DNA from 4 places in the Alkalicoccus luteus genome. Region 2 is predicted to be linked to each of the others. Evidence: predicted binding sites of a transcription regulator. Region 2 holds the regulator's gene; each other region holds the start of a gene.
What was found. The regulator Rex, encoded in region 2, represses fermentation and respiration genes when NADH is low (regulators of the CRP and FNR family bind a similar motif). The targets are predictions, from matches to a motif close to TTGTGAAATATTTCACAA.

Region 1 (7,793 bases), on a different contig from region 2:
CCTGCCGGAGCTGACGATCCCGCTTCCAAACGAAACGATCACCGCCTGTTATACAGCGAGTGAACATCAGCTGGAGCTGATTGAGGCAATCATCGCTAAAGAAGCGGTATTCAAAGCGGAGGATGCGATGATGCCAGATGAGCAGATGTCGCTCATGCTGCGTGAAGAAGGTCTGTATCCAAAGCTTACCGTCAAAGATCAGCTCACCTTTTACAGACGCCTGTACCAGTCCAGCCTTTCAGTTAAAGCAGCAGCCGAAGAACTGCAGCTGCTTGACTGCTATCGGGACCGGATTGACCGGCTCTCCTATTCCATCCAGCGACGGATCTGCGCTGCGAAAATGCTGTTTCAGGATGCTTCTGTCTATATCGTGGAAGAAATGGAGCAAAACGTCGATACCGAATCCCGTAAAATCATCCGCAGGCAGCTGCGAAAGCTTGCAGACAGCGGTCGTGCCGTGCTCATTCTCACGTCTGCAATGGAAAGTGCCATTACCGCAGCAGATGTGATATACCGGTTAAAGGAGGACGGACTGAAAGAAGTGCCGGTTGAGCACGATCATGAGACCGGTGATGCAACGGCAGATGAGGTTCGTTTCTCCAAAATCCCGGCAAAGCTGGAGGATAAAATGGTGCTGTTTGATCCTCCGGAAATTGATTATATTGAGAGCCGGGACAGCCGATCGTACATATGTATCAACAACGAATCCTATCCGTGTGCGTTTACGCTGCAGGAGCTGGAGGAGAAGCTGAAATCATTCGGCTTTTTCCGCTGTCACCGCTCCTATATCGTCAACCTGCAAAAGGTGCGCGAAGTGATCACGTGGACGCGCAACAGCTACAGTCTGCAGCTCGCAAACAAAGCAAAAACGGAAGTGCCGCTTTCCAAGCAGAAGCTCGACGAACTGCGGGCTGTTTTTGGCCTGTAAGGTGCGCTTGTCAGCCGGTCGTATGCTCCTTTCAGCCGATTTTTACTGCGCCGGCACGGATTTCCTTTTACGCTGAAAGCATCAACCAGCCAAGGAGGTAATGCACATGAGTATCATCTATATGAATCAGGTGAGCAAGTATTTCGGGCAGGAAAAGGCGCTCGACGGACTGCATGTCGACATCAGCCGCGGAGAAATTTACGGGTTTCTCGGACCGAGTGGAGCTGGAAAGACGACGACGATTCATCTGCTGACCGGACAAATGCCAATTACGGACGGGGAAGCAGAAGTATTCGGAAAGCCGGCGCTGCAGATGAAGCGGCGGGAAAATTTACAGCGGATCGGGATCATGACGGAGGCAAGCGGTCTGTACCAGCGGCTGACCGTTCAGGAAAATTTAAAGCTGTTCGCAAAGCTTTATGGAGTAAAGCAGCCTGGAAAACGAATTGACGAAGTACTTGAGCTGACTGGCATGAGTAGGGAAAAGAAGAAGCCTGCCGCCAAGCTGAGCAAAGGCATGACACAGCGGGTGCTGTTTGCAAGAGCGATTCTGCATGAGCCGGAGCTGCTGTTCCTCGATGAACCGACAGCGGCGCTTGATCCGACGAGCTCCAGCCGCATTCACCGCGGTCTGCAGGAAATGCGGGAGCAGGGGACCACGATCTTTTTAACGACGCACGATATGCAGGAAGCGGAAACGCTCTGCGACCGTGTTGCCTTCCTGGACAATGGACGGGTTCAATTGAGCGACAAGCCGAAGCTGCTGCGACAGGCGTACGCCGATGGCACGATCTCCGTTGAACTGAAGGACGGTTCAGCATACAGCCTGCAGCAGACGAAGGATGATGCGGCAAAACTCGCCGACTGGATTGGGAGCGGCCGTGTGGCTGAAGTTAAAACGAATTTGCCAACGCTTGGAGACATTTTTATTCAAACAACCGGGAGGGAGCTCGTATGAATTTTTCCATCGTCAGAACCTACGCCATCGCTGCGAAAGACATGAAGGAGCTCTCCAAGAACATGTTCGTGCTGACAACAGCCGTGATGCCATTTTTCTTCGCGCTCATGTTTGGACGCCAGGACGATATTCCGCTTGTTGTGCATTACCTCGTCATTAATCTGACGTTTGCCTCTGTCGCCTGCTTTGTGCAGACGGCGCTGATCGCTGAAGAAAAAGAAAAGAAGACGCTTCGTTCTCTCATGCTGTCACCTGCGACATCTACGGAGATTTTAACGGGAAAAAGTGCAGTAGCTGCCGCTTTGACTGCCGTAACACTCGTCATCTGCATGCAAATCACCGGCTACACGCCGGAAGGAATATACGTGTATGCAGGCCTGGCGATTTCGCTTGTGTTCTATTTAATGGTCGGTCTGCTGCTCGGTTTGCTTGCCCGGACGCTCGTAGAAGCATCGGTGCTGATTCTGCCGGTTATTTTCATTCTCGGCATGGGCGGATTATTCATCGAGTTTTTCCAGCAGTATGATATTGCTGCCTGGCTGGAATACTTGCCGAACTTTCAGCTGGAGTACATTGCGGCTGCCGTCGGCCAGGGCGGAGGACTGGCGGACGTATCCGGCTATCTGCTTGTTATTACCGGATGGACAGTTGCGGCTGCTGTACTGACGGTCGCTGTCTACCGGAAGCGGACATTCATTGAGGAGTAGACAAAATACGAATGTTTAAGCAAACAGAGCGAAGGGACATCCGTCTTTTCGCTCTGTTTTGGGAGATAAAATCACGCGAATCAGCTGTTTTTTAAGAAAAAACAGAATGAAAGCGTGTTCATTCGTCAGACGAGTGCAAATTCCTTTGCTTATTTTCGCGGTAGGCGTTAAAATGAAGGGCAGTATCAAGCTAATTACGAAGAGCTTAGGGAGGGTCCATGTATAATGACAACGATCGATAAGCAGGCACTTAGTCATGTAAAGGCACAGGACGCGGAACTTTTTGAGGCAATGGAGCTGGAACTGAAGCGTCAGCGCGATAACATCGAGCTGATCGCATCCGAGAACTTTGTATCTCGTGCAGTAATGGAAGCGCAGGGATCGGTTCTCACGAACAAATATGCAGAAGGATATCCGGCGAAGCGCTATTACGGCGGCTGTGAGCACGTAGACACCGTCGAAAATATCGCGCGGGACCGCGCCAAGCAGCTGTTTGGGGCAGAGTATGCCAACGTGCAGCCGCACTCCGGCGCCCAGGCGAACATGGCTGTTTACTTTGCCTTTTTGGAGCACGGCGACAAAGTGCTCGGCATGGATCTGAACCACGGCGGACATTTAACGCACGGAAGCCCGGTCAACTTCAGCGGAAAGCAGTATGAGTTTGTCGGCTACGGCGTCGAGCCGGACACCGGTAAAATCAACTATGATACGGTGCGCGAGCTGGCGAAGGAGCACAAGCCGAAGATGATTGTTGCCGGTGCAAGCGCCTATCCGCGTGAAATTGACTTCAGCATCTTTAAGGAAATCGCGGACGAAGTCGATGCATACCTGATGGTCGACATGGCCCACATCGCAGGACTTGTCGCAACAGGCGACCACATGAACCCGGTGCCGTATGCGGACTTTGTGACCACGACAACGCACAAAACCCTTCGTGGACCGCGCGGCGGTATGATTCTCGCCAAAGAAGAGTACGGTAAAAAGCTCGATAAAGCGATTTTCCCTGGTCTGCAGGGCGGACCGCTCATGCACGTCATCAGCGCGAAAGCTGTCGCATTCGGCGAAGCGCTTCGTGACGACTTTAAAACGTATTCCCAGCAGGTGAAGAAAAATGCGGCAGCGCTCGGCAAGGCGCTCACGGACAACGGGATCGATCTCGTCTCCGGCGGCACCGACAACCACCTCGTGTTGCTCGATCTGCGCAGCTTGAACCTGACAGGAAAAGTAGCGGAAAAAGCGCTCGATGAAGTGGCCGTTACGACGAACAAAAACGCCATTCCATTCGATCCGGAAAGCCCGTTTGTCACAAGTGGTATCCGTATCGGTACAGCAGCGGTCACCTCCCGCGGCTTCAAAGAACAGGAGCTGACAGAAGTAGGCGAAATCATCGCTTCTGTACTGAAGGATCCGGAAAACGAAGCAGTGCTCAAAGAAGCGCGCAGCCGCGTGGCGAAGCTGACTGCTGCCTTCCCAATGTACGAAGACGAATAGGCGCTGAGCCCTGTTTCGGGGCTGTCCATCCATCGTGGAGGACGGCCCCTTTTTTATGGAAAAGAAAGGGACGAAGCAGCGGTGGCAAGCGCTGCGGGGCAAAGAAGACCAGGTTTATGCTGCTCTTCAAGCAGCGCGAGCCGTTCATTTGGCAGGTGCATGCGTGATCAGCTCTTGCAGAGAGGGCCCTGGTACGGTAGAATACGCAAAGGAAACGAAGCTGAGGAGCGTGAAAATGATGGCAAAAGTATACGTGTTTGACCACCCGTTGATTCAACATAAACTTTCTTACATCCGCAATGAGAAGACCGGCACGAAGGAATTTCGCGAGCTGACAAATGAAATTGCCGGTCTCATGGCGTTCGAAATCACCCGCGAGCTGCCGCTTCAGGAAGTACAGGTGCAGACGCCGGTGGCAGAAGCAACGTGCCACACGATCGCCGGCAAAAAGCTTGGCATCGTTCCAATTCTGCGCGCCGGTCTCGGCATGGTAGACGGCATGCTGGAGCTTATTCCAGCTGCAAAGGTCGGCCACGTCGGTCTCTACCGTGACCCGGAAACGCTCAAGCCGGTCGAATATTACGTGAAGCTTCCAAAGGACACGAGCGAGCGTGACTTTATCGTCGTTGACCCGATGCTTGCCACAGGCGGATCGGCGATCGAAGCGATCAACGTCATGAAAAAGCGCGGCGCTCAAAACATTAAGCTTATGTGCCTCGTCGCTGCACCGGAAGGCGTCGAAGCGATGAAGGAAGCCCACCCTGATGTGGATATCTTCCTCGCAGCACTTGATGAAAAGCTGAATGAAAAAGGCTATATTGTTCCAGGTCTCGGCGATGCCGGCGACCGTTTGTTTGGAACAAAGTAAAAGTCGCAAGGCAGAAGCTCTGTACGAGGGCTTCTGCTTTTTTTATAGTGAAAAACGATTAATGAAAGTGTTCAACTTTTCGGAGTAAATCATCAACATTGCCTGCAAAAGCTTCAACTTTTCCTCTGAAAGCTTTATCATTGGCAGGCAGCTGTTCACGAGCATCAACGTAAGACTGTTATAACGAAAAAAGCATCATTTACACCCGGCAAATGATTAACTTCAGCATGCAAACATTCAACTTTTTCTGCACCGCCCAAATAAGCGCCTGCTGCCGACACCGCAAACCGTGTTCTTCTTCAAAATAGCAATTTTCCTACCCTCTTTATACAATCGTAAACCACATTCTGGCTTATCTGCCGAATGGATTTTCCTGTAAGCCGGCAGAATTCCTGCTGTCACAGGCAGAGAGCCTGATTCTTCACAAAAAATTCACATTTAATTTTCTCCCACATATAAAAGACATTTTTCACAATCTTATGTATAATAGGAGGCGTGCGAAAAAGGTTTGGGACGGAATCCGAGGGGTTCTGACGAGGCAGTCGGACATTGCACAAGCCCTTGATACGTCGGCATTGTTGACGTTTTCACTGTGTTGACAGACAGGGGGGCGTGTTGTACGATGACTAAGGGTATCGGGTGAACAATCCATTTTTTTGTGAGCGGGGAGTCATGCGGTATGCCGAACGAGCCAAAGCGATCACCTTATCGATCCGTTTTGAAAGCCTTTGCGCTTATGTCGACGATATCCTCCTATATAATAGGAGCGGTATTGGTAGGTGTCTTTGGTGGCAGATGGCTCGATCAATGGCTAGGAACCGGCAGCGTTTTTCTGATCACTCTGCTTCTGGCAGGACTGATCACAGCGATGTACGGCATTTACACCACAGTGATGAGATTTACGGAGGACAACGATGACAATAATGTATAACCTTGCCAGACGCTACACAATTTACACGGCGGTTATCATCGTCCTGTTACTCATGACTGCTGCGGTGACGTCGTTTTCGACGTTTTTCCTTGGAATGGCATTCGGTACGGCGGTTAGCCTGCTGAATCTCATCAGTACATATTTCCAGACGAAGCGGGTGCTCGACTCGCACGCTTCGGGCAGGTACAGGTTTTCTATCGGAACGCTCGGCAGGATGGTTGGTGTCATCATCGCATTAGTTATTGCGCAAGCTTTTCCCCAGTATTTCGATATGATTGGTGTAATTGCAGGCCTCGCAGTTACGTATGTCATTCTTCTGATTGATCCCATTTTCCAAAAAAAACATTTCCAGTAGTGCGGCTTTTGCAAAGCGGAACCGTCTGAAATGCATCAAAGAGAGGTGAATTTACGATTGGATAATCAATTCTTAACGGTCGATCTGTTTGGTATTCCGTGGATGACGGTCAACGTGCCGAACATTCTGCTGATAACCGCAGCGATGACCATCGTCTTTTTCGTCGTATTCTTTATGACACGGCGCATTGAGATGTATCCGACCGGCGCGCAGAATGCCATTGAGTATCTCGTGCAGTTTATCAAAAACATCATCAGCAGTACGATGGACTGGGAACGCGGCAAAAATTTCTTTATGCTGGGCATCACGCTCATCCTCTACGTGTTCGTTGCGAACATGATGGGTGTTCCGTTTGAGCTTGCGACTGCCGGAGAGCACTACGTCTGGTGGAATTCCCCGACATCAAATCCGGTTCTGACCCTTTCGCTTGCCCTGTTCGTGATCCTGCTGACGCATTATTACGGCATTAAGCTGAAAGGTCCGAAAGAATACGGAAAGGATTATCTCCGTCCGGTCGGCTTCTTATTACCATTTAAGCTGATTGAGGAGTTTTCCAACACGGTCACGCTTGGTATGCGACTTTTCGCAAACATTTATGCGAAAGAAGTTATTATCGTCATGCTCGTCGGCCTTGGTACGTCAAGTTTGTTCTGGGTGTTCGGTGCGTTTCTGCCGCTCGTTATTTTCCAGGCATTCAGTGTCTTCATTGGTTCCCTTCAGGCCTTCATCTTTGTCATGCTGACGATGGTGTACATGGCCCACAAAGTAAACGAGGAACACTAATTTTCGTGAATAATGACCCTGCAAGGGCGTATTCTTCATACATCTATCACACATAATTCTAAGGAGGATTTTCAGAATGATTGAAATTGGTCTTATTGGTATTGGTATTGGTCTAGCAGCTGGACTTGCAGCTATCGCAGGTGGTATCGGGGTTGCTATTGTTGTTGCAAACACGCTTCAGGGTGTTACTCGTCAGCCGGAACTGCGCGGTCCGCTTCAGACTGTTATGTTCATTGGTATTCCGCTTGTTGAGGCCCTTCCGATCTTTGCGATCGTTATCTCCTTCCTGCTCCTTGGTCAAATGTAGGTTAACACATTCTAACTGGCGGAGAAGTTTTAACTCGCTTCGCCATTCCTTATGTAGATAGAGGGGTCCAGCTCGTCTGGATTCCCTTTTCCCACAAGACAGCTTAGGAAAAAGGAGGCGACCCTGTTGTTTGATATCAATGAAATTGAATGGATTAATGCGCTTTATCAAATAGCAGCATTTTTCGTTCTGCTTCTCCTGCTCAAGAAATTTGCCTTCGGTCCTGTTATGGGAATGATGGAAAAGCGGGAAAAACATGTAGCGGACCAGATCGCTACGGCAGAAAAGAACCGCGAAGAGTCTGAAAAGTACCTGCAGGAGCAGCGTGACGCCATTCAGACAGCGCGTGAAGAAGCGAAAGAAATCGTGGAAAACGCGAAGAAATCAAGTGAAAACCAGGCGGCGGACATCATGCAGAACGCGCGCCGTGAATCAGAACGAATGAAAGAAAACGCGAAACAGGAA
Region 2 (7,793 bases):
ACCGCTAAGATTCCCTGATCAATCGCCTTCGTCCGCATAATAATGCCAAAGGCACCGCCGATGATAAGAATAAAGGCGACGACTCCGACAGCCGAGCCCCATTTATCCCCGGAAACGAGTCCTTCGAACATGTAGTTTAAAAATCCGGCGCCGCCAAACGGCTCAAATAAGCTGACTCCTTCGCGGGCAGGCTCTCCTGCTTCATCGGTTTCGTACTCAAACGTATCCGGAATGAGCACGGTACGCGTATCTTCCTGCCCGGCGTTGTCATATGTAACTTCCTCTGTTTCGAACATCCCCATCGGGATCAAGTACGTCATCAGTGCTGCCAGCACCACCACGCCAAAAATGATCACAAACGTATGAGGCATTTGAATTCCTTTCTTCGGCATCTTTCCCACTCCTTTCAAGATTGCTGTTTATGAATTGCAAAATAGATGCCAACTTTTTTGCACAGCTTCCCTCAAACGCCAAAAAGAAGCGGCGCTGGCTGAATCGGAGCCGGCCTGACGAGGTTTAGGCAGCCATTGCTCTTTTTAAATTGAAATCGACTATGTTCTGCGGGAATCGTTGATCTAAGCTTGATAGTCCTTATATGTTTTTATGATAGAATGTAGAACAACATATAAAAAGGAGAATCTCTATGCTTGGATTAATTGCAGGAAGCAAGAAAACAGAGGATGCCCTCTTTTACCAGCTGCGCCAGCTGCTTGGCGATTTTTTACCGATCCGCTCCTGTGCGCTTGATGAAACACGAAAACCAGAGTGGCTTCACCAAGCTGAAGTGCTCGTCTTTTCCTCCGATTCCGTACGGCAGGAATGGGAGCATACGGTTTCATCTGCAGACATCCATTCCATTACAGGAATCCGCACGATCGATCCAGAGGCCATCAACGACCTGCTTCATATCGCTCCAGGGCGCGTCTTAATTGTAAACGATGATGCGCAATCCATTCGGGAAACAGCTGAATCGATGTTCCAGCTTGGATTGACCCATCTGACCCCTGTGCCGCTTGAAGCGTCCAAGCTGTATTACGATGGTATTTCAGTCGCCGTTACACCAGGCGAGCCGGAGAAATGCCCCCCATCTATATCCACGATTGCAGATATCGGCGTCCGTCCCTTCAGCATGAAAACACTGCTGGATATCGTCGATGCCTTTGAGCTTCCGCTTGCCTCTCAAGTGTCGGAGCGTTATCTCCAGACGATCGTTCGGCTGCAGCGGCGGCTCATCGAAGAAGAAGAACAGACGTCCTCGCTCATGAGTCACTACCATGATCTGCTCGATCAGGTTGATGACGCTATTCTGGCCGTTGACACAGCAGGCTTGATCACTGCAGCAAACAAGCGTATGGCAGCCTTCTGCGGCATGCAGGAAACGACCTTGCTCGGCCGGCGTGCTGTAGATATGCTCGTTTCTACACCTGTCGGGCCTTTTTTGACGAGCGATGACAGCCGCCAGACGGTGTCAGGAGAGGATGACGAATATGTGCTGTATAAAACGGACACCGGCTCCGGCACAATCATGACCATGAAAAGTGTGGAGACAGCCTTTGAGGTTGAGCAGACGGCAAAGCGCGCCAAGCAGGACGGTCTCCGGCCGCAGTATACGCTCGATGACATTATTGCACGCGACCCGGAGATGGTCCGGGCAAAAGAAGCAGCCAGGAAGATGGCCGCCTCGCTCCATCCGGTTCTGCTGCAAGGAGAAACCGGCGTCGGTAAAGAGCTGTTCGCTCATGCCGTGCATCATAACTCTCCTGTCTGGCAAGGTCCCTTTTTCGCGGTGAATGCCGGTGCCATGACAGAAAGCCTGCTGTTAAGCGAGCTGTTCGGCTATGAAGAGGGGACGTTTACCGGTGCGCAAAAAGGCGGCCGCCGCGGTCTGTTTGAGCTTGCCTCAGGCGGCACGCTTTTCTTGGATGAAATCGGGGATTTGAGCCCAAACGTGCAGGGACAGCTGCTGCGTGTGCTTCAAGAGGGCGAAATCCGCCGCGTCGGCGGAAGCCGCAATATTCCGGTTGATGTGCGAATTGTGACAGCAACGAACAAGGTGTTGGATGAAGAAGTTGAGCAGGGACGCTTTCGTGCTGATTTGTTCTATCGGCTGCGCGTCCTCCCATTGACAATTCCGCCGCTGCGCGAGCGTACGCAGGATATTCCGCTTCTCGTGCAAGCGTTTTTGCCGGAGGGCAATGCTCTGTCGGAAGCTGCGCTGGAGGCGCTTACCTCCTACAGCTGGCCAGGCAATATCCGCGAGCTGAAAAGCTGTCTTGCTTACGCGGTGACGCTTGGCGGTGACGTTATTTCTACCGATGACCTGCCGGCCACGGTGTTTGCCCGTCCTGCAAGCAGCTTAACGCCGGATCACCTGATTATTCTGGATTTGCTTCGCGACGGTACACGGAAAAGCTTAAAACAGCTGGAGCAGGAGGCTGCCCCCCTCACCCTGCAACAAATCCGCCGCATCGTTGAACAGCTGGACCGCGAAGGACTGATTCAGAAAGGGCGCGGGCGGATCGGTTCCCAGATCACCCGCGCCGGTATGGCGGTTTATGCCTGACGCTGCTGGCGCCTGTGTTCCTGCCCGAGCAGAATACCTGCCGGAATCGAAAGGAATCCGAGTACGGCAACGATCAGAAAGCCTTCGTTGATTGCCGTCAGGCTTGCCTGTTCAATCGTGCTGCCGTTTACGGCCATAATCTGACCGCGGCGCACTTCAAAATAGATGGAAACGAATACGATACCAAACGCTGAGCTCATTTGCCGGAATACGTTGTTCATAGCTGAACCGCGCGACACAAATTTTTCCGGAATCGCGTTCATACCGGCTGTTGTCGCCGGCATCTGTGCAAGCCCCATGCCGATTCCGCGAACCGCGTTCACCGCAATCACAATCCAGACCGCTGTTTCCAGCTGCATGAATCCGAGCACAGCCGTTCCAACAGCCATGATCGACAGTCCGGCGGTGACAGGAAGAGCCGGACCGATCTTATCAAGCATCCTCCCTCCGACCGTCATAAAGATGCCGGATAAAAGAGCTGCCGGCAAAAAGGCCAGACCGGTCATGACGGCACCTAGGCCGTAGACATTCTGAATGAGCAGCGGGATTAAAAAGATGCCGCTGAAGAGCATAATCGAACTGATCATCGCTACCACAACGCTGTAGGTGTACGCCCTTGCCTGAAACACGGACAGATCAAGCAGCGGCTGGGGACTTTTCAGCTCAATTCGCGTAAACAGAACAAGCAGAGCAAGCCCGACCGTCACGAGTGAGAGATTGACCGGATTATACAGCTGAGCCAGCTCATTCATACGCCCGAGCGCAAATAGAATCGCGCCGACGCCGGCCGTCACTGTTAGAAAGCCCGGCAGGTCGAAGCGGATATCATCCACCTTTTTCGTCTGCCGCAGATAGCGCCAGGAGAAGGCGAGACCTAATATCCCGGTTGGCAGGTTGCAGAGAAAGAGCCACTCCCACGTGCCAAATTCGATAATTATTCCGCCAAGCGTCGGTCCAATGGTCGGCGCCATCATGGCGGCTATGCCCCAGACGCCGGTCGCAAGCCCGCGCTCTCCCTTTGGGAACACTTCAAAAATAAGCGCGAGCGAGAGCGGCATCATAATGCCGCCCCCGACGCCTTGAAGCCCGCGGAAAAAGATGAGCGAGCTCAAGTCCCACGACATGGACCCAAGAACGGAGCCGGTTAAAAAAATTGCGAGCCCGACCATGAACAGCTGCTTTTTGCCGAATTTATCACCTAAATAGCCGGTGAGCGGCATCGTCATGCCCATGACGACCATAAAGATCGTAATCACCCAGCCTGTCGCGACGGCTCCGGAGTCGAACACCTGCATTAGGTGCGGGACAGCCGGATTCAACATACTGTTATTTAAAATGACTGTAAATGTACCGAGCAGCACTGATATGACGACGAGCCACTTTTGAGGTATACGTGCCATGATGTCACCTTCATTTTCTTTCGATTAACGAATCTTTTTCTATCCTATCATAATGCATGGCCCTTTGCCCCGAGCAGCGATTGAGACCCTCGGCTTTCCTCCATCATAAAAACCGCCCCGTTTCCGGGACGGCTCGGTTTCAGCTTTATCATGAAAGCGGATAATGCTTCATAAAGTAAATCAGCGACTGCAGCTCAACGGAGAGGTCGATGTGGTGGACACGGACGTGATCCGGCAGCGACAGCCTTGCCGGCGTGAAATTTAGAATACCCTTAATGCCCGCTTCCACTAGCTCCTCTGCAATCCCCTGTGCATGCTGGGATGGTACAGTCAGAATCGCCACTTCCACTTTTCCTTCAATATGCTTGCCGAGGTCTTTAAAATGATGCACCGGCACCTCGCCAATCACTTCTCCAACCACTGATTCGTCGACATCAAACGCCATCTCGATCCGGGTATTATTGCTTTTGCTGAAGTTGTACTTCAAAAAGGCTGTGCCTAGATTTCCGACGCCGATGAGCGCTACCTGTGTCAGCTCATCCTGGTCGAGTGTCTTGCGGAAAAACGAAAGCAGATAGCTGACGTTATAGCCGTAGCCTTTTTTACCGAGCGCACCGAAGTAGGAAAAATCGCGGCGGATCGTGGCAGAGTCCACCTTTACTGCTTCGCTCAGCTCAGACGACGACACGCGGTGCTTACCGGATGCCTGCAGTCCTTCTAAAAAGCGGTAGTACAGCGGCAGCCGTTTAGCGGTCGCCTGCGGTATTTTTGCCTGATCAATATCCATCATTCCATATCCCCCTGTCCTTTAGCGGTCGCTGCTCTCTCGTGAGAAGTCGCCGCTTTTGCCGCCTGTCTTTTCTTTCAGGTAGGTCGGACCAATGACCATCCCTTTATCAACGGCCTTGCACATATCGTAAACCGTAAGCGCTGCAGCGGATGCGCATGTTAACGCTTCCATTTCGACACCTGTTCTTCCTGTCGTTTTAACAGCTGCTTCTATCTTCAGTGTATATGTTTGCTCCTTCACAATCCAGTCGAAAGAAACATCCACGCCTGAAAGCGGGAGCGGATGACACATCGGGATGATGTCTGCCGTATTTTTAGCTGCCATAATGCCTGCAATTTGCGCCACCTGCAGCACATCTCCTTTGCCGATTTGCCCGGCGCGGATCTTCGTATATATCTCTTCATTAACTTCCACGCTTGAAAGCGCCCGGGCTGTCCGCTTTGTGATTTCCTTATCGGAAATATCCACCATGCGCGCCCTGCCTTCTTCATTAAAGTGTGTTAAGTCACTCATGCTTCCACCTCACATTTCCACCATCCATTGTACACTATTCGCTTTTTCAATGCATGCTTTGCCTGTGCAAGGCAGCTCATGTACACTGGAGAAGGAGAAGAATGAACTGACAGAAGAGGATGAACCGCCATGATATTACTGCAATGCTCGCAGCTGTCCAAGTTTTTTGGATCTGAACAGGTGCTGGCTAACGTGAAAATGGAAATTAAGAGCCGGGAACGGATCGCCCTCGTCGGCCGGAATGGAGCTGGAAAGTCTACGCTTCTGCGCGTCTTTTCCGGCGAATACGATCATGATGACGGGCATCTTATGATCCCGAAAGAGGTATCGATCGGCTATCTCGCTCAAGACAGCGGACTGCAGTCGGAACGGTCGATCTGGGAAGAAATGCTGACGGTTTTCACCGATCTGCGCGCGATGGAACAGGAGCTTCGACGCCTCGAAGAGAAAATGGCCGAAGGCAGCGAAAAAGTGCTCGCAGAATATGACCAGCTTCAGCTTCAGTTTCAACAGCGCGGCGGTTTCCAATACGAAGCCGATATCCGCAGTATTTTGACGGGCCTGCATTTTCAGTCGTTTGATTATGATACGCCGGTTTCGTCGCTCAGCGGCGGTCAGAAAACGAGGCTTGCCCTCGGGAAGCTGCTTCTGTCACGGCCGGATCTGCTGATTCTTGATGAGCCGACCAACCACTTGGATATTGAGACGCTGACGTGGCTGGAAGGCTATTTAAGCGGCTATGACGGTGCTGTACTTATCGTATCGCACGACCGCTATTTCCTCGACAAAGTCGTGGATACGGTCTATGAGCTGTCCTTCCAGCGCACGCGCCGTTTTACTGGCAATTACTCCAGCTATCTCGACCAAAAAGCGAAGCAGCTCGAGCTCGACATGAAGCAATACGAAAAGCAGCAGGAGGAAAAAAAGAAGCTGGAAGACTTCGTCCAGCGTAACCTGGCCCGTGCCTCCACGAGCAACCGCGCCAAAAGCCGCCGCAAGCAGCTCGAGCGGATGGACGTTATGGACCGGCCGAAGGATGACGACAAATCAGCTTCCTTCCGCTTTCAAATTGACCGGCAGAGCGGGAACGACGTGCTTCAGCTTGATGACGTGTCGGTCCGTTACAAGCCCGGACAGCCGCTGATTGATCACATTTCAGTCCAGCTGACCAGGGGCGAAAGCGTAGCACTGCTCGGACCAAATGGAATAGGCAAATCGAGTCTGCTCAAGACGATCACCGGTGCGATGAAGCCGCATGCAGGAAGCATCCGGCTTGGCAGCAACGTTTCTATTGGCTATTACGATCAGGAGCAGACGGAGCTGACCTCTAATAAAACCGTGCTGCAGGAGCTATGGGATGAGTATCCACATGTGAATGAGAAGGATATTCGAACGGTGCTCGGCAACTTTCTTTTCAGCGGAGACGACGTCTTGAAGCATGTACAGGATTTAAGCGGCGGCGAAAAGGCCCGGGTGGCCCTTGCAAAGCTGATGATGAAAAAAGCGAATCTGCTCATTCTCGATGAGCCGACCAACCACCTCGATCTCGACAGCAAAGAAGTGCTTGAGAATGCGCTCATTGACTACCCTGGTACGATCCTGTTCGTCTCGCACGACCGCTACTTTGTTAATCGGATGGCGACAAGAGTAATTGAATTGACCACCAATGCCGCAATCAGCTATCTCGGGGATTATGACTACTATGCGGCGAAAAAGCAGGAGCAGCAGGAACTTGCCCGCATCGAAGCGGAAGAATCACCGGTTGAAGCAGCTGCACCGCCGTCTGCCAAAGCTGATTTTAAAGCCGGAAAGGCCCGCCAAAAGGAAGTTCGGCAGCTTGCAAGGCGAATTGAAGAACTGGAAAAGGCGATTGAGCAGGAAGAATCTGCAATCGAAAAAATTGAAGCGCTTCTGTGTGAACCTGATGTTTATCAGGATCACGAGCGTACGCTGGAGCTGAACGTTCAGCTTGAACACGTAAACGGACGTCTCGAACAATGGATGGATGAATGGGAAAAGCTGCAGGAACAGCTGGATTAACACGCAGGAACGGCGAATAATCGCCGTTTCTTTTTTTGTGTTGTCCACAGGCTGCATACGTTCACAAAGTTACTCACAGAAAATATGGCGCGTCAATACAAAAATGGTCACCTATTCACAGTTATCAACGTTATCCCCAGACTTATGCACATTATATCGGCTCAGGAAGCGCATTTTGATTTAGTTACTCACATTATCCACAGTTATCCACAGATTTTCTGTTAACAACTCAAACCCTTCTACGGCGCGAATGTATCCGTTTTATTCACATTATCCACAGAATCTTAACAATTTATACACATACAAGATAAAGGTCCTGCCTTCACCCTGACAAAAGAATGAGCCGCCCTTAAAAAGAGCGGCTGATAACGTATTTTTAGGGGAATAACCTTGCATCTGCCTGTATCTGCGGACGCTCGCTTTCCGGAGGGAACGGGCTCAGCTAACCGCTTCTTTCCTCCATTGGAAGCGAGGGAGCTCTGCCTCG
Region 3 (7,793 bases), on a different contig from region 2:
CGCTTTTCTGAAGGAAGGATCGCTGCTTTATCCATCTCGGAAATATCAGTTTGCTTTTTAATCATATCGAGCAGCCGTGGTGAATCGGACGTATCTCCAAACAAGACAGCACCGATCACGCTGCCGCCGCGGACGACGACCTTCTTATAGACTCCTTCAAACTCATCATGCACGCGGATCGCCTTCGTATCAGCACCGTCTGTAAATTCTCCAGCAGAAAAAACGTCTACGCCTGATACTTTAAGCTGCGTGTACATAAGCGAGCCTTCATAGGCGCTTTCTGCTGTTTCAGCCAAATGATCAGCGAGTACGGAACCTTGCTCATACAAGGGAGCGACCAGTCCGTAAACCGTTCCGCGGTGCTCGACACATTCACCAACAGCGTATACGTCGGGCACGTTCGTGCACATCTGATCATCGACTAAAATGGCCCGATCCGTTTCCAGACCTGAAGCAGCGGCAAGGGCGACGTTCGGCCGGATGCCGACAGCCATGACAACGAGATCGGTATCAAGGGAAGTGCCGTCTTTGAACAGCAGTCCGGAAACGCGATCTTCTCCTCGGATTTTGACAGTCTGCTTATTCATATGGAAGCGCATGCCCTGGCCTTCCAGTTCTTCCCGCAGCATCGCAGCTGCAGGCTCGTCCAGCTGGCGCTCCATGAGAAATTCCGGCAGGTGAATGACGTCGACTTCCATGTTCAGGTTGAGCAGCCCGCGTGCTGCTTCCAGTCCGAGCAGTCCGCCGCCGATCACCGCCGCGCGTTTATGGGTTTTAGAAGTCTCAATCATCGCTTCGCAATCTTTGATGTCACGAAAGGCAATCACACCTTCTTTATCCGCCCCGTCAATTGGCAGCATGAATGGATCAGAGCCTGTGGCGAAAATAAGCTTATCGTAAGCCGCTTCAGTTCCGAAGCTTCCATAAACGACCTTCTGTTCGGTATCGACCTGAACTGCTTCTTCTCCACAGTGAAGGTTACAGCCATTTTTTTCATACCAGTCATAGTCATTCAGAATGATATCTTCCACGCTGCTGTCTCCCTGCAGGACAGAGGAGAGTAAAATCCGGTTATAGTTCGGGTATGGTTCTTTTCCGAAAATCGTGACCTCAAATCTGTCCGGATCACGTTTGATGATTTCTTCCAGTGTGCGGATACCGGCCATGCCGTTTCCGATTAAGACGAGCTTTTCCATTACATAATTCCTCCCAGCAGTAATTAGTTATACGACTTTTTCAAACGGTGCAGCGGGTTTTTCAAACCAGGACAGCGAATCGTGAAGCGCAGCGACTTCGCCGATGACGACGAGTGCAGGAGCCTGTAAGTTTGCGGCTGCGGCGTCCTTGCTTCCACTTCCGAGTGTGGAACGGATCGTACGCTGATTCTTGGTGGTTCCTTGTTCAATAAAGGCGACCGGGGTATCGGCGCAGCGGCCTGCGTTGATCAGCTTCTCGGAAAAGACCGGCAGCTGCTTCACTCCCATGTATACAACGATCGTATCGGCTGCGTGTGCGAGTGCGTGCCATTGTACGTCGCTGTTATCTGAGCAGCAGTGACCAGTGACAAACGTAACAGATGAGCTGTATTCCCGGTGAGTCAGCGGAATGCCTGCGTAAGCAGCTGCGCCTGTACCAGCGGTGATGCCTGGTACAATTTCGAATGGGACACCGGCTGCGGCACAGGTTTCTGCTTCTTCGCCGACTCTGCCGAACATCGAGGGGTCCCCGCCTTTCAAGCGGACGACCGTTTTTCCTTCGCGTGCCTTTTCCACTAACAGAAGTTGAATTTCCTCCTGCTTCATTGCATGCAGACCGGACCATTTACCGCAGAAGATCCGTTCCGCGTGTTCGGGAGCTTCGTTTACCAGCTCGCGGCTGACCAGCCTGTCATAAACAATACAGTCGGCCTGCTCCAAAGCGCGCTTTCCTTTTACTGTAATGAGGTCGGGGTCTCCTGGACCGGCACCGACTAAATAGACTTTTCCGTTCATGGGAACGACTCCTTTGTCAATAAAATACGGCACCCGGCTCCGGGTGACTGATAGGCTTCATGATAAAATAGATGTATTTTTAATACTACTTTGTTGTAAGACTTTCTGACAGCATAATTTCAGAATATTCCATCGCATCATATACAGGCATATACAGTCGTTTTTTCACATGGAAGGCGTTTTCATCCATCATTTCCGCATAGATATCTGCCTGTAGCTGACCTGCATTATTTTTGTAGGTAATAAACGGAAAGAAGGAAGCAAGAGGATAAAAGATAGATAATATATGCATGTTTGAAGCCAGTGAAACACGTTGGGGGACAAGGGTTTATCCGGAAATTTAGATATCAGATAATTCAAAAAACATGTGATATTACCTGACACATGTGATGATATTCACAGCTTGGACTGCCACAATGCAGAGGACAAATTGATGAAGGAGTGTTGAAACGTGAAACTGTCGGATCTACGAAAAGGTGGTCATGCTCCGTCGCTGCTTTCTGCATTTTTATACTTTGATATCAGCTTTATGATTTGGGTGCTTTTAGGGGCGCTCGGGGTGTATATTACCGCTGACTTCAACTTATCGGCAGGCCAGATTGGATTTATAGTGGCAGTCCCGATTCTCGCCGGTTCGATTTTCAGAGTGGTTATCGGTATTCTGACCGATCGGTTTGGACCGAAGAAAACCTCGATCGGGGGCATGATCATTACGATGATCCCGCTTTTCTGGGGCTGGCAGTTCGGTGTGACGGTAGCAGAGCTTTACATGATTGGTATTTTGCTCGGGGTCGCTGGAGCTAGCTTCAGTGCTGCACTGCCAATGGCAAGCCGCTGGTATCCGCCGCATCTTCAAGGAGTGGCGATGGGCATCGCCGGAGCAGGGAACAGCGGTACACTGCTTGCTACACTATTTGGTCCAGGACTTGCGGAAGTGTTCGGCTGGAACGGTGTATTCGGGCTTGCCCTGATCCCGCTGACGCTTGTGCTCCTGACCTATATCTTTCTCGCTAAAGAACCGCCGAATCAGCCTGCTCCAAAGCCGGTAAAGGATTACTTTTCCGTACTGAAAGAAAAGGACGCCTGGTATTTCTGTATTTTGTACAGCGTAACGTTCGGAGGCTTTGTCGGGCTGGCAAGCTTTTTAAGCTACTTTTTCGCTTCTGAATATGCCGTGTCCGGCATTGTAGCCGGTTATCTTGTATCGGTAGTCATCGCTTCCGGCAGCTTTTTAAGACCAGTAGGAGGACTGATCGCAGATAAAATCGGCGGCGTCCGCTTACTGCAGTATTTGTTTATCGGCGTCGCTGTCTGTATGATGGGAACCGCCCTGCTGCCGCCTTTGGCAGTTGCCCTGCCACTGCTGTTTCTCGGTATGGGCTGTCTCGGGATGGGGAACGGTGCTGTGTTCCAGCTCGTTCCACAGCGTTTTCAGAAGGAGATTGGCATGGTTACCGGCATCGTCGGTGCTGCCGGAGGGGTAGGAGGCTTTTTCCTGCCCAACGTGCTCGGCATTCTTCGCGATGTAACTGGCACATACGGTTCAGGATTTATTGTGTTTTCCTTCGCCGCTGTATTTGCTCTCGGTCTGCTGACCTTTGCCCAGGCTGAATGGAAGCGGGAATGGAAGCTGTCGAGAAAATCTGTCAGAATTTAAGGGACGCAAAGCAGCCGCTGTTTCCGGTTCTCCGGAAACAGCGGCTTTTTTCTGCTGGAAAAGTCATTGTGATGTATAAACGTTGCATCTGGCTACATCTGCATACACTCACTCTCCGGAGGCACGGGCTCAGCTAATCGCTTCTTTCGTCAGAAGCGCTTGATCTTCGCCTCGTTCTGATCATCCCGTAGTGAAGGCCTTCTATGTCAGCAGCTGGCAGTATATTTTGAACGCCTGGTTATACCTGGCGCAAGGCTGATAAATACCGATTTGGATGCAGAAGCGAAAGCCTGGACTGGTTTGCGAAGGCTTTTTTCGAGAAAACGGAGTCCTAGTGAAGCCGCGCCATCCTGCGTTACGCTTTTCCCATCCTGCATGGGGACTGTCCGTAGCAATAGCTGAAGGCAAGCCTACGACAGGCTTCGTAAGCAGAAGGGAACTACACCCAAACGAAACAACATGCTACTTCTTGTACTTCATCTACAAGCAGCCGCTGTTTCCGGTTCTTCGACAACAGCTTTTTTTCTGTTGGACAAATCGAAGGGGGATAAGCAGCAAACGATGTGAAGAATGTATCTGTGCAAAGAGAACATCATGAGCTGAGCTAGGTAAGAGTGAAAAATGCTGCTGACAATCTGGAAAGAGAAGACCAGTGGAAGACAGCTTTCCAGTTCCTTTAGGCAGTCTGTTGTTCACATATCAGCGCCTATTCATATACGGATTAGGGAAGCGTAACTTCGGCAACGCACGAAAAGCACGAAAGAAGGGAGCTCCCTTTCTCTCGTGCAATCTGCTGCAACTGCTGAGTAACTGATTAAGATTCAGTCGTTTGCAGAGCAGGCTCGTGACGTTTGATCGAAACGGGTGTTGATTTGTAGCCGGGCATGCGTGAGACAGGGTCTAACTTTCCCGGTATCAGCATGTTGACGTTCTGGTGTTCCGCCCAGTGAAACGGGACAAAAACGGTGTCGCGGCGGATGTCGGCGGTAAGCTGTGCGCGGACCGTGATGGAGCCTGCGTCCGATATTACATCCACCAGATCTCCTTCTGCAATGCTGTAGGTGTCTGCAGTCGCCGGATGCAGCTCGATAAATGATTCATATAAACGGGCGGCAAGCTTCGTGCTGCGCCGTGTCTGGACTCCAGTCAAATAATGCGCCATCACGCGGCCGGTCGTGAGCAGGAGCGGATGCTTTTCTGTCGGTATAGAAGTCGATTGTACGGCTTTACTGTCAACAGCGGTTAACAGTGCACGTCCATCTGGCCTGCCGAAGCTGTTGGCAAACAGACGTGGTGTACCCGGGTGGTCCAGGTCCGGACAAGGCCAGAACAAACCCTCTTCACGACGGATCCGGTCGTACGTCATGCCGTAGTAGTCAGCTGCCCCGCCACGGCTTGCGTGCCGCAGTTCATTGAACACCTCTTCGGCTGAACGAAATGGAAAATGTTCGGCAGCACCGAGTGCTTCAGCCAGCTCGCAGATGATTTTCCAGTCCGGTTTTGTGCTGCCGGGTGGTTTTTTCGTCGCTTCTCTCAGTGTGACACGGCCCTCCAGGTTCGTCATCGTCCCTTCATCCTCGAGGTAAGAAGCAGCAGGTAAAATTAAATCGGCATACTGGGCTGATTCGGAAATAAACAGGTCGACTGCAACGAAAAAATCAAGCGTCTCCAGTGCCTCTTTAATAAACGAGGCGTTTGGATTGGAAACGACCGGATTGGAGCAGACTAGCAGCATGCCGCGAATGTCGCGCTCCTTTACTTTCTCCATCATTTCATACGCGGAGACGCCGCGGCCGGGCAGCTCTTCTTCCGGAACGCCCCAGAAGTCTGCAATATGCTGCCGGTCTTCCGGATTGTCGATCATCCGGTAGCCCGGCAGCTGATCGGCTTTCTGTCCGTGCTCCCGGCCGCCCTGTCCGTTTCCCTGACCGGTTACGGCGCCATATCCGCAGCCTTCCCGTCCGATTTTTCCGGTCAAAAGAACAAGGTTCAGCAGATTGCGTACCGCCATATGTCCGTCCGTTTGCTGTTCGACCCCTCTTGCTGTCAGTACCATACCGGTTTCAGCAGCAGCGAAAATACGCACGGCGTCGCTGATCTTCTGAACCTCAACCCCTGCATAGTCAGCTGCATCTTTTATGGAAATGCTCTGTAAATGGGGCTGCAGCTCCTGCCAGCCTTCTGTACGATCTTTCACAAACGATTCGTTCACAAGACCTTGCTGCATCAGGGAAGCAAGCATGGCATTCGTGAGAGCAGCGTCCCGCCCCGGGGTTACCTCCAGATGCAGATCGGCGATAGCGGCCGTTTCGGTTTTCCGAGGATCGATGACGATAATAAATGCACCGTTCGCTTTTGCTTCCTCCAAATAAGGCATCATCACCGGCTGACAGGACGCAATATTCGTTCCGGAAAGCAGTAGAACCTGTGCCTTAGGAATATCGGACAGTGCGTTCGTCAGTCCTCTGTCAATGCCAAGCACTGCCTTGCTTGCTGTCGCAGCAGAGGACATACAAAATCTTCCATTGTAATCGATATATTTAGTTTTCAAGGCAACCCGCGCCAGCTTTCCAAGCAAGTAGGATTCCTCGTTGGTAATGGAAGCACTCCCATACACACCGACACTGTCCGACCCATACTGCTGCTGCAACGACTGAAACTTCTCACGAACGAGTGCAAGCGCCTCTTCCCAGGAAACCTCTTTCCAGGAGCCATCGGCCTGTTTTTGAACTGGGTGCATAAGCCGATCCTCATGTACCGCATGGGCATAGGCATTCATCCCCTTCATGCAGAGGCGTCCTTTCGTAACGGGATTGTCGACGCCTTCTGTTTTATATTGTTTTCTCGTCACAAAAGACTGCTCGATTACCTTCTTTTTACACTGCATACTGCAAAAGGGACACTGGGTGTCGTACACTTTTTCAGATTCAGACTGTTTTTGTTTCTCGCGGTAATAATGGAGAAGAGAATGTTTCATACGGTGCTCCTTTCCAGATACTGCTGCGCTTCCTGCAGACGGCTGAGCAGGAGGCGGCAGTTTTCCTCATCAAGCAAAACTTCCCGGATGGGGACAAAGCCAATCCGCAAGGCCCAGCTGTCAATTGATTCTGTGTAATAGGCGCTCTCCCGGTAGTATTGGGCGAGTGAGCAGATAAACGTAAAAATATCGGTACCTGCTGTGTAAAACAGCTGTTTGTCGGTTGAGCCGAGATAAATATCCCATCCGGCATCGGAGTGCGCAATCGATATGTGCGCGGAAGGGGATAGCGGCCGGCTGCTGATTTCAATGCTGACGTCAGCGGGAGCCGGCACCCGGCCCAGATGCTGATCCAGACTGCCAGCGAGTGTCCGGGCCGTTGTATCGCTCGTCAAAACCGGTCTGAATCGGTTGTAGGAGACGGGTTCTGGAACCAGTCCAATACAGCGGATAAATGCGTCAGACTCTTCCCGGCGGATACCCGAGAATAAGAGCCGCTGTTCGTTCGTCAGCTGCATCGTCACATGTGGAAATTGACGGACTGCATGTTCAAACTGCTGCAGATGAGCCGGGGTCAGTGTTCCGCCAGGAAGCTGTGGCGTGACAGAGACGGTTTCATGCGCGTCCTCTTCCGTCAGGACGGAAGAGGACGCGAGACCGGTTTCCGGTTTAAACAGATGAAGCATGTAAGGGATGGCTCCGCGACAGAAGCTGCAGCCGGTGTTAGAAAACCCAAGTGCCTCCCTAACGGCCTCAGGCGTTTCGGCATTCATGGCTATGATAGCAGAGGCTACTGCGTCCGTACTTTGATCAGTGCAGTCACAGAAAGCATCGGAAGGCAGTTCATCTTGCAGTGCACCGCTTTTTAACAGCGTAATGAGCTCCGATACGAGAGGACGGCAGCCGCCGCAGGAGCTTGCCGCTCCTGTACATTCCTTCACTGCCTGCGGTGTATCTGCCGCGCTGCGGCTGAAGGCGGATGCAATGTCTCCGCAGCTGACGTTATTACAATGACAAACGGTGTCTGCTGGCTGCAGGGAAGAAGCTCCTCCTCCGGATTCAGCCGCAAGAATGCTGCGAGCCTCATCCGGGAGGATCAGCTTGCGGCTGCGAATCAACGAGAGAACGTCCTGCTGTCCGGCTTTATCACCATACAGAACCGCACCTT
Region 4 (7,793 bases), on a different contig from region 2:
TGAGAGCGCCAGCGGTTCATCGGCGCTTCGGATGGATCATTGTTCGGAAAATAATGAGCAGGAATCTGCACGCTCAGTCCGCGGTCGAGATCGCGCTCATACTCTTCTTTCAACGTGACCGTATCATATTCGAGATGGCCGGTTGCCATGACGTGACGTCCGTCCTTCGACATTAACAGAAACGGCCCTGCTTCCTTCGACGAAGCGAGCAGAAGCAGGTCATCATGCTCCAGCGTCGAATCGACGGCAATATTCGTGTAGCGTGAGTGCGGGGCGATAAACTCATCGTCAAAGCCGCGCAGCAGCTCGATCTGCTTCACGGCCGGATCAATCCGGTGCCGGAAGATGCCGGAACACTTCTGTTCAAGCGGCACCTTTTGAATACCATACAGATGATAGAGGGCCGCCTGCGCCCCCCAGCAGATGTGTAAGCTCGACGTCACGTTCTGCTCCGCCCAGTCCATGATCTCCGTGATTTCCTTCCAATAAATCACGTCTTCAAAGGAAAGATGCTCAATCGGGGCACCGGTGATAATCATGCCGTCAAACTTGTGCTCGCGAATGCTGTCAAAGTCCTTGTAAAACTCCTCCAGATGCGAGTGGCTGACATTTTTCGGCTGATAGGTCACCGTGCGCAAAAACGTAATGTTTACCTGAAGCGGCGAGTTTCCGAGCAGCCTGAGCAGGTGGGCTTCTGTTTTTTCTTTTTCCGGCATGAGGTTCAAAATCACGATGTTAAGCGGACGAATGTCCTGCATTGTCGCGCGCTCATCTTCCATGACGAAAATATTTTCGCCTTCCAGTACATCCTTGGCCGGAAGGTTTTTCGGGACATTAATCGGCACTGCGGTTCCACCCTCTCCTGCTGACGCAAAAATCTGATAACTTCTATTATAACAACTGGCAGGAAATCTACAATGATTTTATCCGGAAGCCGCGCACATGTAAACGCTTAACTGCACGAAGTTGTCTGTAAACCGCTGTACGACGGTGTTTAGTTGGCTTATAATGGACGGAGCATCCATATCCAGAGAGGGGACAGAAGACGATGGCCGATCGAAAACTGCTTTTTTTTGACATAGACGGAACACTTGTAGATGAGGAGAAAAAACTGCCGGATTCCACAATCGCAGCGATTCAGGAGCTGCAGGACGCCGGACACTATACAGCGATCGCGACGGGGCGGGCACCATTTATGTTCAGCCGGCTGCGAGAGAAGCTTTCCATCAGCTCCTTTGTCAGCTTTAACGGCTCATACGTGGAATTTGAAGGCGAAACGATTCACGAAAATCCGCTAAAGTATGAGGAGCTGAAGCGCCTTACGGCGATGGCAGAAACGAATGACCATCCACTCGTGTACTTGGATCATCGCGACATGAAAGCAAACGTCCCGCACCACCCGCACATTGAAGAGAGCATCGGATCGCTCAAGTTTGATCATCCGGAATTTGACGATACGTACTTGAACAGCCGGCCGATCTACCAAACGCTGCTGTTCTGCACCGATGGAGAAGAGAAGCCGTACGAACAGGAATTCAACGACTTTGATTTTATCCGTTGGCATGAAGTCTCCACAGACATCATCCCGTCCGGCGGCTCCAAAGCGATTGGAATTGAGGCCATGATGAACCGTCTTGGTGCAACCAGAGACGATGTATACGTATTCGGAGACGGACCGAATGACATTGAAATGCTTTCTTTTACAAAAAACAGTGTTGCCATGGGTAACTCTGTGCCGGAAGCACTGAAGGCTGCTTCCCACGTAACCGGTCACGTAGGCGAGGACGGACTTGCAGACGCCCTGCGCCAGTTTGGATTAATCAAGTAGCCTCGGGTGGAAGAAGCCGGGTGATTACGCTATAATGAACAGTGCCGTCTCCCCCTTTCAGGCAGACGGCACATTCGATGACCCTGTAGCTCAGCAGGATAGAGCAGCCGCCTCCTAAGCGGCAGGTCGGAGGTTCGAATCCTCTCAGGGTCGCCATACATAATAACGCTGAAACCCTTGATAGACAAGGGTTTTTTTATGTTTTTCATTGGAATGTATGTTCGAAGAAGGTGATTAACAGCAGTGTTTGGGAGCGAATTTTCTTTCCTTACAGATTCCCTTCAATACATTCATTAAACTGGTCTGAATAGTTGTTTTCCGATATACGATGGCGAATGAAATAGACACGAAGTTTAACTAAAAGTCTCTGTATGTATAACTCACGTTTTAAAGAGGTATCCTTCCACTTGAAATACACGAACGTACGTTCTTTTTAACGAGAAAAGAAAAGCCTCGAAAGGCTTCACTTTTTAAAACTCAACTTCAATGTCTACATCTTCTCCAATATCTTCCCAATCCTCATTAGTAGGGGAGCTCCATGTGATTCGAACGCTTTCAACATCTTCCGCTGCAGAGTTTTCTAATACGAAGAAGAAGGTACCATTGTGAGAAGTTCCTGACATCATGTCACCATCGATATGATCGGAGAGCCACATATCTGATTCAAGCTGCTCTCCAGTACTCGTAGCGATCGTTGCTTGAGAAACGTAGAAAGTGATATCTTCATCTGCAGTGTTTTCGACAGTAAGATCCATTTGGATCATTTCAAGCTCTTCCGTTTCCAGCATGTCAGCCATTTGCTGAGACAGTTCACCAGACTGCGCATTTACTTGTTCAATATCAATGACAACGGGCCCAGTTTCAATTGTATCAATATCATCTTGTCTTGCATGAAGGGTAAACGTCCCACCTTCATTTTCAATCGTTTCCCCAACTTCTGTTTCCCAACCGTCTTCTGCAATTTCATCTGCAGCGTCTTCTTCGTTTCCGTTCATTTCTTCATCAGCTTCAGCATTTTCTTCGTTCTCTTCTTCTAACTCTTCGTTCTCGTTATCTTGCTCATTATTGTCCTCATGCACATCGTCATTATTCATATCGTTCTCATTGTTATTCAAAGCTGCATTAGCTTCGTTCTCATTTGCGTTACCATTATTCTCAGCATCCCCGCATGCTGTGAGTAGAAGAGCAACACCAATCGTAGTTGTAAAAACTGCTTTCCTCAAAAAGACAACCCCTTTTAGTAATAAAATAATATAACCCTACTACATTATGGGAGTAAGTGAGTAAAAAAGAAAGGGTTATTTACTATTGTTTCGTTTGTTCCGTGCACTATTTCATATGAAACGCGTTTCGTCTCCTGGATAGCATTTAATCATTCAAATCGATTAACTACTTTTGCTTCTGGTCGAACTGTCTTTTGTGAAAGATTGGGAAGAACAAGTGTTTAGAAATGTGCAGATTTTCACGGCCGAATTATTTGCTCAATATTTCACAAATTAGACACAAGGTTTATGCTCAGTAATTCACAAGTGTGTGCTATAGTATACCTATAGAAAGGTTGCTCACTAATTCACAAACTAACATCCGGTCATCCCAGCGCGCAGAGCCGGAAGCACTTTGTTCCGTCCATCATGGACAAGAAACGTGAGCAGCTTTTCTTCCAAACCAAACTTATAACAATCTTAGGAGGAATTAATCATGTTTATGGACTTCTTACGGAACAATCGAATTGCTGCTGGTATTCTCACGTTTCTCCGCCTATATCTAGGTTGGGCCTGGTTGACTGCAGGGTGGGGCAAGGTAGTTGGAGGATTTGATGCTTCCGGCTATCTGCAGGGCGTTGTAGCCAATGCTGATGTTGCCGCACAATATCCTACCTACCACGCCTTTATTGAACATATAGCATTGCCGAATGCCGGCCTCTTCAGCTTTATGGTCGCCTGGGGTGAACTGCTTGTCGGATTGGGACTGATCCTCGGTGTGTTCACTACTGCTGCTGCGTTCTTTGGAATCGTGATGAACTTCGCATTCCTGTTCGCTGGAACGATCTCTACGAATCCTTTGCTCGTCCTGGTTACCATCTTCATTCTCGCTGCGGGTGCCAACGCAGGCCGCTTCGGCGGGGACCGCTGGGTGATTCCTTACCTGCGCACCCACCTACTGGGCCGCGACTGGATCCAGAAGCGGATGCCGCAGAGCCGCCGTCCAAAAGCCGCATAGTGAAAGAGAACCGGGAGCAACTGAAGCTTCCGGTTTTTCCATGCGTGCTGCCTTGTGAAAATGTGTATGTTTCGTCTTAAACGCATGCAGCGAGGCAGAAAGGAGGTGCAGTATTTTTCTCCATGTAGCCAACTGTCTGTAATGTCGGATCGCTTCCGGGAGCTGGAAGCTTCCTGATGACTGGAATTCTCTGATGAAAGTTTTTATTTGGGGGCGGAAACGTTTCATTTCAGCCTTCCAACTTTTCATTCTCCGTCCTCAACTTATCATTTCCGGACTGTATCTTATTACGGTTATCACCCTCTGTTCGCGATAGCGAAAATTTAATCATTTGCATGCCTGACGTTTTCACGTTCGCATCGGAACTTATCATTTTGCACCGATATCTCGTCCGACCCCCTCATACACATTAAAAGCCCGAGGCCGCAACGCGCGGCTTCGGGCTTTTCGTCACGTTCTATCGTCGAACTGCTTCGCGGCAGGGGATCGCCTCCACGAAGGAGCCTCCTGCGTCGACTTCGACTTGTTCCACTGCCTGCTCCTGATAGTGGGAACGGAGCTGGAGCAGCACTTCTTTGCCTTTTCCTTTTGGGATAAAAAACAAAATGATCGGACCGGCGCCGCTCAGCGTCGCACCGTATACCGGAAGCTCGTCGATCAGCGTTTCGGCCCGCTGCCATTCCGGAATGGAAGGGAGGCGGTACGGCCGGTGAAACAGGTCGTTTTTCATCATTTTGCCGGCGAGCTCCCAGTTGTTCTGCATAATGGCAGCGGTCAGCACGTTCGCCGCGCTGCTGGCGTTGACGGCTGCCTTATAGGAAAAGCCTTCTGGAAGCGTATCGCGCGATTCCTTCGTGCTGAGTTCATACGACGGGATGACCGCGACGAGATCAATGTCCGGCACGCCGGCGTGCACAAGGTATGTGTCCTCTTCGTACTGGCTGCCGATGACGAGCCCGCCGTAAATGGAGGGAACGACGTTATCCGGATGTCCTTCATACAGGCTTGACCAGTGCGCTTTGTCTTCGCGCGTCAGCTGCAGATCGCAGAGCACATCCGCAAGCTCAATGCCGGCTACGATGGCCGTGGCGCTGCTTCCAAACCCGCGGGAAAGAGGGATGTCGCTCTCCATTTTGACGCGGGCGGCGGGAAGGGCGACGTCATACTTTTCTGCGATCCATTCGGCGATGATATAAATCAGGTTTTCTTTTCCGGCGGGAATGCCCTCAAGATGAGGAGAGTCCGCTTCGAATACCCATTCGTCAGCCGGCTCTGCATACAGCGTCAAGTAGCGGTTCAGCGCCATGCCGATGGAGTCAAAGCCGGGACCCAGGTTGGCGGTGCTTGCCGGAACGCGGATTTTCCACTGCTGATTCATGACTGCTTCACCCTTCCAAGCATATGATCAAAGACGACCTGCTCATCATTTGGCAGCTTGACAGGCTGCACAGGAGCGGTATCGATCGCCGTATTCGGATCCTTCAGTCCGTTTCCAGTCAGTACAGAAACGACGCGGGAGCCCTTTTTGATTTCGCCGGATTCGATCTGTTTGATCAGGCCGGCTACAGAAGCGGCAGAAGCCGGCTCGGCGAACACGCCTTCTTCGCGCGCGAGCAGCTTGTAGGCTGCGACGATTTCATCGTCTGTGACAAAGTCAATCGCGCCGCCGGAAGCTGATGCAGCGTTTACTGCCTTATCCCAGCTTGCCGGGTTGCCGATCCGGATCGCGGTTGCGAGTGTTTCCGGCTGATCGATGACTTTGTTTTGCACGATCGCCGCTGACCCTTCTGCTTCGAAGCCGCGCATTTGCGGGAGTCCTGTTCCTCGCGCTTTGTGATACTCTTCAAACCCTTTCCAGTAGGCCGTGATGTTGCCGGCGTTGCCGACGGGAATCGTCAGGACGTCCGGCGCGCTGCCGAGTGCGTCCACCACTTCAAAGGCGGCCGTTTTCTGTCCTTCAATCCGGTACGGGTTCACCGAGTTTACAAGCGTGATCGGCGTCTGTTTTTCCAAGTTGCGCACCATCTGCAGCGCATTGTCGAAGTTTCCTTCGATGCTGACGATTTCAGCCCCGTAGACGACCGCCTGCGCGAGCTTGCCCATGGCAATTTTCCCGTCCGGAATGACGATCAGGCAGCGCATTTTTGCCTGAGCCGCATAAGCGGCAGCGGCAGCTGACGTGTTTCCGGTAGAAGCGCACATGATCGCTTCGCTTCCAGATTCCTTCGCTTTGGCAACAGCCATGACCATGCCGCGGTCTTTGAATGAGCCGGTCGGGTTGGCACCGTCGTATTTCACGTACAATTCTACGCCGAGCTTCTCAGAAAGATGCTTCATCGGCAGCAGCGGTGTATTGCCCTCCTGCAGCGAAAGCATTGGTGTATCTTCAGTTACTGGCAGATATTCCTTATATTCTTCTAATAGTCCGCGCCACAGCATTATGACATGTCTCCTTCCGTACGGTAGCTGCTCTTAATCTCGACGACAACATCCTCGTCCTGAAGGCGCTCCAGTACTTCCTCATAATCTTTTTTCGTTACTTCATGAGTGACTACAATGATTTCCGCCAGGCGGCCTTCGTTCAGCGGTACCTGCAGGATCTTTTCCAAGCTGACGTTATGCTCGTCGAAAATGCGGGTCAATGCTGCAAACGTGCCGCGCTTGTCTTTTGCGTGAATCCGCAGGAAGTACTTCGAACGGATTTCTTCATCGGTTTTCAGCTGCTTCTCAAACTGAGGAATGACAGCAGAGTTGCCGGTGACCCCGAGCCGCTTGTTTTTCAATACTTCCACTAAGTCGGAAACGACAGCGGTAGCCGTCGGCAGCTTGCCGGCGCCGGGACCGTAAAACATCGTTTCCCCGACCGCTTCCCCGTAGACGTAAACGGCGTTAAACTCGTCATCGACAGACGCAAGCGGATGCTCATGCGGAACGAGCGTCGGCTGCACGCTCACCTCCACTTTATCGCCGTCACGGACAGCAATCCCGATCAGCTTCATCGTATAGCCGAGCTGCTTGCTGTACTGCAGATCCTGGCTCGTCACCCTGCTGATGCCCGAAACCGACACATCATCCAGATCAAGGTTCATGGAAAAGCCGAGCGTGCCGAGAATCGCAATCTTTCTCGCAGCGTCAAGTCCCTCCACATCAGCGGTCGGATCCGCTTCTGCGTAGCCGAGCGCCTGTGCTTCTTTTAACACGTCTTCATAGAGACGTCCTTCTTTCGTCATCTGGGTCAAAATATAGTTTGTCGTACCGTTGACGATCCCCATCATCTTCGTGATCCGGTCGGAGGCCAGCCCCTCCACGATCGTGCGCAGAATCGGAATGCCGCCGGCGACGCTTGCCTCATAAAATAAATCGCATTTTTGCTCGTTTGCTGTTTTCAGCAGCTCGCTGCCGTGTACAGCCATCACATCTTTATTGGCTGTAACAACATGCTTGCCGTGCTCCAGCGCTTTTTTCATATAGTCGCGTGCCTGCTCCATGCCGCCCATCACTTCTACGACCACATCAATGTCCTCATCGAGAAGAATATCATCTGCATTCGTCGTAAGCTCTGTATGTGCAGCGGCCGGGCCGCGGTCCTTGTCCAGACTTGATACGAGCACTTTCTTTACTTTTACCGGTGCTCCGATCTGGTGAGCTAATTTATCCTGATGCTGCTCAATAATTTCAAGTACTCCGGTTCCTACCGTGCCGAAGCCAAGTAGTCCTACATTCATCTGTTGTGCCATCCCCGCTC

Region 1: ACSZLD_RS11300 (AtpZ/AtpI family protein) is a predicted target of Rex. The motif match lies at 5,373-5,390, and genes of this name have one in related genera.
Region 3: ACSZLD_RS07785 (nitrate/nitrite transporter) is a predicted target of Rex. The motif match lies at 2,376-2,393, and genes of this name have one in related genera.
Region 4: ACSZLD_RS10760 (DoxX family membrane protein) is a predicted target of Rex. The motif match lies at 3,306-3,323, and genes of this name have one in related genera.

What each region holds. Positions count from the first base shown of each region.
Region 1 is NZ_JBPZEY010000007.1:172,681-180,473, forward strand. Features, by position in the region: gene ACSZLD_RS11275 (LytTR family transcriptional regulator DNA-binding domain-containing protein) at 1-928, shown strand, start outside; gene ACSZLD_RS11280 (ABC transporter ATP-binding protein) at 1,035-1,886, shown strand; gene ACSZLD_RS11285 (ABC transporter permease) at 1,883-2,593, shown strand; gene glyA (serine hydroxymethyltransferase) at 2,819-4,084, shown strand; gene upp (uracil phosphoribosyltransferase) at 4,323-4,952, shown strand; gene ACSZLD_RS11300 (AtpZ/AtpI family protein) at 5,632-5,883, shown strand; gene ACSZLD_RS11305 (ATP synthase subunit I) at 5,867-6,238, shown strand; gene atpB (F0F1 ATP synthase subunit A) at 6,296-7,021, shown strand; gene atpE (F0F1 ATP synthase subunit C) at 7,098-7,328, shown strand; gene atpF (F0F1 ATP synthase subunit B) at 7,455-7,793, shown strand, end outside.
Region 2 is NZ_JBPZEY010000020.1:8,529-16,321, reverse strand. Features, by position in the region: gene yfcC (putative basic amino acid antiporter YfcC) at 1-392, opposite strand, end outside; gene ACSZLD_RS16520 (sigma-54 interaction domain-containing protein) at 644-2,563, shown strand; gene ACSZLD_RS16515 (MDR family MFS transporter) at 2,554-3,963, opposite strand; gene ACSZLD_RS16510 (redox-sensing transcriptional repressor Rex) at 4,112-4,750, opposite strand; gene moaC (cyclic pyranopterin monophosphate synthase MoaC) at 4,772-5,266, opposite strand; gene ACSZLD_RS16500 (ATP-binding cassette domain-containing protein) at 5,396-7,306, shown strand.
Region 3 is NZ_JBPZEY010000004.1:307,907-315,699, reverse strand. Features, by position in the region: gene nirB (nitrite reductase large subunit NirB) at 1-1,196, opposite strand, end outside; gene cobA (uroporphyrinogen-III C-methyltransferase) at 1,224-1,991, opposite strand; gene ACSZLD_RS07785 (nitrate/nitrite transporter) at 2,443-3,648, shown strand; gene nasC (assimilatory nitrate reductase catalytic subunit NasC) at 4,463-6,625, opposite strand; gene nirB (nitrite reductase large subunit NirB) at 6,622-7,793, opposite strand, start outside.
Region 4 is NZ_JBPZEY010000007.1:49,041-56,833, forward strand. Features, by position in the region: gene metA (homoserine O-acetyltransferase MetA) at 1-845, opposite strand, end outside; gene ACSZLD_RS10745 (Cof-type HAD-IIB family hydrolase) at 1,049-1,828, shown strand; tRNA gene ACSZLD_RS10750 (tRNA-Arg) at 1,908-1,984, shown strand; gene ACSZLD_RS10755 (hypothetical protein) at 2,299-3,051, opposite strand; gene ACSZLD_RS10760 (DoxX family membrane protein) at 3,527-4,048, shown strand; gene thrB (homoserine kinase) at 4,506-5,426, opposite strand; gene thrC (threonine synthase) at 5,423-6,487, opposite strand; gene ACSZLD_RS10775 (homoserine dehydrogenase) at 6,487-7,785, opposite strand.